2 regions of the Rothia endophytica genome follow, and region 1 is predicted to be linked to the other one. Evidence: riboswitches for the same ligand, from Rfam matches in the RefSeq annotation. Region 1 holds a riboswitch; the other holds the start of a gene.
What was found. A riboswitch is a leader RNA that binds a small molecule or an ion and turns the genes downstream of it on or off. The one in region 1 is predicted to bind thiamine pyrophosphate.
Positions count from the first base shown of each region.

Region 1 (3,652 bases):
TTGCCAAAGATGGCGAAGACAATAACCTGATTGGTGCTGAAACCAAAGGAGTTCGCGGCCAGGATACCGCCAAAAGTAAAGATGCCGTTAAGACCGTCACGGAAGACCGCTGAGGAAAGTAGGAAGTAGAGGGTGGTGGGAGCTTCGCGGTAGAGACGACGGATGGTGGCGAAGAGGTCCCGATAGGAGTCAAGGATGCTCTTCTGAGGCTCTACACTGCGGGGGGCGGGAGAGATTTTGTGCACTGCCAGCATGAGAGGCAAAGAGAAGGCAATAGCCCAGATGGCCGAGAAAACCGCGACGGCGCGCAGATTGTAGGCACCGTCCTCGGGAATGCCCAGAATACCCGGGGAAACGAAACCGACCAGGACGATTGCTAGGGCAAGAATACCGCCGAAATAGCCTGCTGCCCAGCCTGTTCCGCTAATCTTGCCGATGGTCTGCTTGGTTGAAATAGCGGGTAGCAGCGCGTTGTAGTTGACCACCGCAAATTCATTGACCAGGTTGCCTAGGGACAGCAGAACAACACCCAGGATGAGGTAGTCAGGGGAGGGCGCTACGAAGAAGCAGAAGGCCATAATGACCGCCAGTAGCACGCTATTGACCCCCAGCCACAGACCTCGTTTTCCCGAGGCGTCCGCCCGCTGACCCGAGATGGGGGCAAGCAGGGCGATGAATACACCGGCAATGGTGAGACCTACCGAAAGAACCGCTGCGGGGTGCCCTTCTTCTCCAAAGCTAGAGCTGGTTAGATAGACCGCGAACACGAAGGTCGTCATGATGGCGTTGAAGCTAGCGTTTCCAACGTCCCAAAGCGTCCACGCGGCAATCATTTTTTTGGATGCCGGCGCTGGGGTGGAGTGGTTATCAGCGGCTGAAACAGGTGAGGTCATAGACACATGCTAGTTGGTTTGGGCGCAGGCGATGGATATATTATCGCTACCCTTTCATGAAAAGATGGAAAACAGATACAAAAACGGCAGGCCTTAAAGCCTGCCGTTCCTGGTAACTATTTCTTAGATCTCAGCCTGATCGGTGGTCTTGTCACCGGACTTAGCTTCAAGCTGGTACTGGGCGCGGGTAACCGCAACTTTGATAATGGTGCCTACCAGACCGGTAATCAGCGACCAGAGAATGATGTCGCGCCAGCGCTCGTCCTCATCGGGGTTATTCTCGGGAGGCTGGTTGCCGGTGATTTTGGTCCAGGTTGCGCTGAGCACCTTGTTTGCCAGGGCAACGCCGCCGAGTGAAGCAGCAGTGCCAGCAATCTTGATGAGAGGATTCATAGTTCAGACCTTTCAGTCAGTGAAATAGGGGGCGAAACGCCGTTCCGAACCAAGACTATCAGTAGCCTGTGCTCTCTGCCGCCTATTGGGCGAGAATCAGTAGAAGCGTGGTGATGGGTTTACCTCCCTCCAGGGGATTCGGGGCTGCCAGAGATTATTGCGAGCGCTCAGCGCGAATCATCAGAGGGTCAGCTGGCGGGACGAAAGCCCCCGCTACGCTTGACTATAAGTAACCCAGAGCAAGGCATCGATACAGGGAAGCTTTCGTTGGCTCGCCCTAGTGGTTATACTGGGGGAGTTCTACACTTGAACTGCTCGCATAGTTGCGGGTATCGACAGGGGAGCGCCACCATCGGCGCTGAGAGTGCGCTAGGCGCAGACCCTCGAACCTGATCCGGTTAGTACCTGCGATAGGGAGTCGAGTTCTCGGAAACAGGTGCCACCCGGTGCCTGGGTCCCCCCTTCCTACATGTATAGGAAGGTTATTTTTATGGCTGAAAAGCGTTCTACCGCGTGGCGGGTTAATGAGATTGTGATTGCTTCGGTGATTGCTGTGGCTTGCTCGTTAGTTTTTGCTCTGTGGAATTTGGGGGTTTACCCCGTGACCCAGACACTGTTGGCGGCAACTGCGCCGCAGTTACTACCGCTGATTGGTGGTGGCTGGCTGATTGCGGGCACTTTGGGGGCTTACCTGATTCGTAAGCCTGGTGCGGCACTGTACTGTGAGCTGTTGGCTGCCCTGATTTCTGTTTTTATTGGGCCTGGCTCTTTTGGCCTGCCTATTCTTATTTCTGGTTTAATTCAGGGCGCGGCTGCTGAGCTGGTCTTTGCTATCTTTCTTTACCGTGCCTGGAACCTGCCGGTCATGCTGTTGGCCGGTGCGGTGTCCGGCTTTGCCATGGGGCTGAACGAGGTCATTATTTACTATGCCGGCCAGTTCAGTGCGGTTAACCAGGTGATCTATGTAGCTAGCGGTGCCCTATCTGGTCTGGTAATTGCGGGTCTGTTGATGTGGCTTTTGGGGAGGGCGCTGGAAGCTACCGGTGTGTTGGACTCCCTGGCTTCAGGCCGGTCGCGCCGAGGTTCTTCTGCCCGGTAATGTCTAGTCTCCGATCAAGGTCCCGGTCGAGTGCTGCCATCGTGGCAGAGAACTTCGGCTGGCACTACGCGGGCCGGGACCAGCCTGCTTTCAATAATCTGACCTTTGAGATCCCTGCGGGGCAGAAAGTCTTGCTGCTGGGGCACTCCGGTGCCGGTAAAACAACCCTCTTGCACGCTATGGGCGGGGTAGCTCAGGACGCCGACGGGCAATCTGCCAGTGGTTCGCTGACGGTGGGTGGCGCACATGCCCTGACTGAGCAGGTGCCGGCTGGGCTCATGCAGCAGGACCCGGAAAGCTCCATTGTGTTAGCCCGGGTGGGTGATGACGTTGCCTTCGGGCCAGAAAACCTAGGCGTTGTGCGGGAAGAAATTTGGCAGCGGGTAGACGTCGCTCTAGCGGCAGTGGGTCTTGACCACCTGCCCCTGGATTACCCTACAGACCAGCTTTCGGGTGGCCAGAAACAGCGCCTGGGTTTAGCGGGTATTCTTGCTATGCAACCCGGAGCTCTCCTGCTGGATGAACCCACCGCCAATCTCGACCCCGCCGGGGTGCTTGAAGTGAGGGACGCCGTCATCGCGGCACAGGCTACTACTGGTTCAACCCTGGTGGTTATTGAGCACCGGGTGGGTATCTGGGCCGAATATATGGATCGGGTCATTATCTTGGGCGCTCAAGGGATTACCCATGATGGCACACCCGATCAGGTCTTCCGCGAGGCGAGAGAGGAACTCATTGACGCCGGGGTATGGGTGCCGGGCTTCACCCCCCAACTACCGCAGCCGGCGTCCAGACCCGGTGAGCAACTGCTGACGAGCAAAGATCTGGTCACCACCCGACTCTTGCCTCGGAAGCGAGATATTCGCCGCCGCGCACGAGCGCTTAAAGATAGCCCCCCGGCGCCCTACCCGCTGGATCTGCCTGCGGTGGGGCATGTGCACTCTGTGAGCGTTCTTGCCGGTGAACACCTGGCTATTACAGGTGCCAACGGCAGCGGAAAATCGACACTGGCGCTGACCCTCGCTGGCCTCCTCTACCCTGCAGACGGGGTGGTGGCAGCCACAGGTGCGCTGAGGGCTAGAGCCTCACAGGAGAAACAGGAACCTGGTTGGGACCCTGCTCGCTGGGAACCCCAGCAACTTGTTACCCGCATTGGTTATGTTTTCCAAGAACCAGAGCACCAGTTCCTTACTGCCAGTGTGCGTGCTGAACTGGAATACGGTCCTCGACAGGTCGCAAAACTGAACCGATTGCCCCTCGATGAGAC
Region 1 is NZ_BAABKP010000007.1:29,707-33,358, forward strand. Features, by position in the region: gene ABD982_RS10575 (MFS transporter) at 1-893, opposite strand, end outside; gene ABD982_RS10580 (DUF4235 domain-containing protein) at 1,017-1,286, opposite strand; TPP riboswitch at 1,614-1,720, shown strand; gene ABD982_RS10585 (ECF transporter S component) at 1,777-2,385, shown strand; gene ABD982_RS10590 (ABC transporter ATP-binding protein) at 2,427-3,652, shown strand, end outside.

Region 2 (3,652 bases), on a different contig from region 1:
CAGCCTGTAAACCTGCGCCCCCCGTGGGATCGGTACCGGCAATAGAAAGGACACGAGCTATCATGCCATCAACTCCTTCAAAGAACGGGCAGCCTCGGCTGGATCAGTAGCCGCCATAATCGCAGATACCACGCAGCAACCTGCAACACCCGTCCTGCTGACCTCAGCGATGTTGCTGGTATTGAGCCCGCCAATGGCGACCGAACAAATACCTGATGCAGCGGCATCGGCCGCTAGCGCCTGCAAAGTATTCACGCCAAGCGCTGCCCCCGCATCCTTCTTGGTGTTGGTAGCGTAGACCGGCCCCATCCCGATAAGGTCGGGGCGAATGCTACCACTCAGTGCTGCCCGGAGCTCGGCGTGGGTTCCCACCGACAGCCCGATTCGGGGCCCAGCACCGAGTAATTCACGGGCGGTCTCCAGGGGCATGTCGCCCTGGCCGATGTGCACATCAAGGCTAAAGCGGGCAGCTACCTCCACCCGATCATTGACGATGAGGGGAACTTTTGCGGGTTCGGTGACGGAAAGAATTGACTCGACGAGGGCAGAGAAGGTTGTATCGTCGAGCTCTTTGTCGCGTACCTGGACGGTATTCACGCCACCGTCAATAGCTTCGGCAACCACTCCGGCTACCTTCTGCCACCCGCCAGCCATGCCAGAATCCGTGACCAGGTATAGGCCGTAGTTACCTTTCATTAGAGCACCTCGGTTTCACAGCTGGCGGTGCACCCTTCAGCAAGGTGAAGCCCATCGAGCCATGCCTCACGAAACGTTCCCGGACCTTTTGCAAGGGGGTGAGCGTATTCGGCAGCCGTAGCGAAGATGGCGTGAGCGGCGGCCGCGGCTTCGTGGGCGTCATCCCAGGCTGCCAAGTACGCAGCGACGACGGCACCCAGGGAGCAGCCTGTGCCGATTACTAAAGGCATGAAGGCACTGCCGCCGCTAACACGGGTGATTCGATGGGTGGAGACAATGATATCGGTGGCCCCTGAGAGGGCAACCACCCGGCCGGTTTCGCGAGCTAGGGCTATCGCCGCATCCAGGGCCGCTTCACCAGAATCGGTGGAGTCAACTCCTCGGCCTCCGGAGCGCTCTTGCTGGGTGAAAGCAGCGTGAAGGTTGAGAATTTCTGAGGGGTTGCCGCGAATAACGGTGGGTTTGGAGGTAAGTAACTCGACGGATAGTTCAGTACGAACCGTCAATCCGCCGACAGCTACCGGGTCAAGCACCCAGGGTGTACCGTGTGCAGTCGCTACTTTGACGGCGCTACGCATGGACTCCACATAGTAGGGGTCTGGATTGCCCATGTTAATGAGCAGGGCATCTGCCACTGCTGCGAATTGGCCTGATTCCTCGGGGTGGCTCACCATCGCGGGGGAGGCGCCCACTGCCAGAAGAACATTGGCTGAAATTTCCTGAACTACCGAGTTGGTCAGACAGTGCACCAGAGGGTTGCGAGCCCGGACAGTACGGTTAATGATCTCAATTGGCATGCTGGATGGAGTCATCACACATTCCCTTCGCTAATACTAACTAGAGCAGGTTCAACGGGTTCAATCTCAGCGCCAGAGACGGCGCACCCCGAGTGGTACTCACCATGGTAGCAGGTGAAATGTGCCCGTAGTTACATTGCTAGTTACGTTGCTCAGCGGATTAAAATGTTATTCAACCGAACCCGCTGAGTTATGCCTGTCATGGATGCTGGTATTTGACGCCCCCTATAAAATAGAGGTGTGAGCACTATCGATAGCACCCAGAGCCCGGCAGCCCCAATGCTGCGCACCATCGACCTGCGCGGCACCAGCCATTCCTATAAGGAGTTGCGCCAGATTGTTCCTCGCCAAACCAGTGACTATGTGGGCAACGCTCTCGCCACCGTCGAAGACATCATCGCCAGGGTACGCGCCGACGGCGCCCCCTACCTGCGCGAGCTCTCACAGCGTTTTGACGGCGTAACCCAGGGCGCCTTGCGCGTGCCCCAGTCCTCCATTGACGGTGCGGTTGCCGCCTTAGACCCTGCGGTGCGTGAGGGTCTTGAAATCGCCATCGCCCGCACCCGCGCCTTTGCGGCCGCCCAGCGTCCTGACGATAAAACTATCGAAGTAGCCCCCGGCGCTAAGCTCACCAACCGCTGGACGCCCGTACGCCGTGCTGGCGTCTACGTGCCCGGCGGTCTGGCCGTTTACCCCTCATCCGTCATCATGAACACTGTGCCCGCACAGGCGGCTGATGTTGGCTCCCTGGTGCTGTGCACCCCGCCCCAAAAAGAATTCGGCGGTCTGCCCCACCCCACCATCCTGGCGGCAGCCGGCCTCTTGGGGGTCACCGAGGTCTGGGCTATCGGCGGCGCCCAGGCGCTGGCCGCTATGGCCTACGGTATTGATGACGACGGTGAAACCCTAGAGCCGGTCGACACCATCACCGGCCCCGGTAACATCTTCGTCGCCATGGCAAAACGAGCTCTGCAGGGCGTGGTAGGCGTGGATGGCGAAGCCGGAACCACCGAAATCGCGGTCATTGCGGATGACACCGCCACCCCAGACTACGTAGCGGCTGACCTCATTTCCCAGGCTGAGCATGACCCTAACGCCGGGTCAATTTTGATTACCCACAGCTCGGCTCTAGCTAAGGCAGTCACCGAGGCCATCACCTCTCGCGCGGCTTCCACCAAACACGCCGAGCGTGTCGCCACCGCCCTGTCGGGCCCCCAGTCCGGCATTATTCTCACCAACTCACTGGATCAGTCCATTGCTGTGGCAGACGCCTATGCCGCTGAGCACCTTGAAATTCACACTGAGGACGCCGCGGCCGTCGCTGCCCGCGTCCGTAATGCTGGCGCTATTTTTATCGGCGGTTTTTCGCCTGTGCCTCTGGGGGATTACGCTGCTGGTTCTAACCACGTGCTTCCCACCGGTGGGTCGGCCGCATTTGCCTCAGGTTTGAATACCACCGTCTTCATGAAAGCGGTGCAGCTGATTGAGTACTCTGAAGAAGCTCTAGCAGAAATCGGTGACGCTATTGTCGCTGTCGCTGAAGACGAAGATTTGCCCGCCCATGGTGAGGCCATTACCGCACGCACGAAAGGCAACTAATGTACTGCCCCTTCTGCCGTCACACCGATTCCCGCGTTGTTGACTCCCGTACAACCGATGACGGCGGCGCTATCCGCCGCCGCCGCCAGTGCACCGAGTGCGGTAAACGTTTCACCACCGTAGAAACTACCGCCGTTGCGGTCATCAAGCGATCCGGGGTGACCGAGCCTTTCAACCGAGGAAAAATTATCTCCGGTGTGCGTAAAGCTTGTCAGGGGCGCCCTGTCGGGGAGGACGACCTGGCTAAGCTGGCCCAGGAAGTTGAAGAGTCCATTCGTGCTAAAGGTCTGGCAGAAATTGATGCCCACGAAGTGGGCCTGAGCATCCTGGAGCCGCTTTCACGTCTGGACACCGTAGCCTATCTTCGCTTCGCCAGCGTTTACCAGGCCTTTGAATCCCTGGCTGATTTTGAGCGAGCTATCGCAGACTTGCGTAACAGTGGGGCTGAGGAGGGCGAGCAGCCAACCCTCATCTAAGTCAGTGACAGTCGCACCCGCAGGTGTGGGGTGCTTAGACCCAAAATGATGAGAGGCAGTACCCTGGTGGGCACTGCCTCTTAG
Region 2 is NZ_BAABKP010000001.1:1,445,296-1,448,947, reverse strand. Features, by position in the region: gene ABD982_RS06455 (bifunctional hydroxymethylpyrimidine kinase/phosphomethylpyrimidine kinase) at 1-64, opposite strand, end outside; gene thiE (thiamine phosphate synthase) at 61-696, opposite strand; gene thiM (hydroxyethylthiazole kinase) at 696-1,508, opposite strand; TPP riboswitch at 1,498-1,594, opposite strand; gene hisD (histidinol dehydrogenase) at 1,773-3,092, shown strand; gene nrdR (transcriptional regulator NrdR) at 3,092-3,568, shown strand.
Region 2: linked by a shared signal. The riboswitch ahead of thiM (hydroxyethylthiazole kinase) and the one ahead of ABD982_RS10585 (ECF transporter S component) in region 1 are both predicted to bind thiamine pyrophosphate.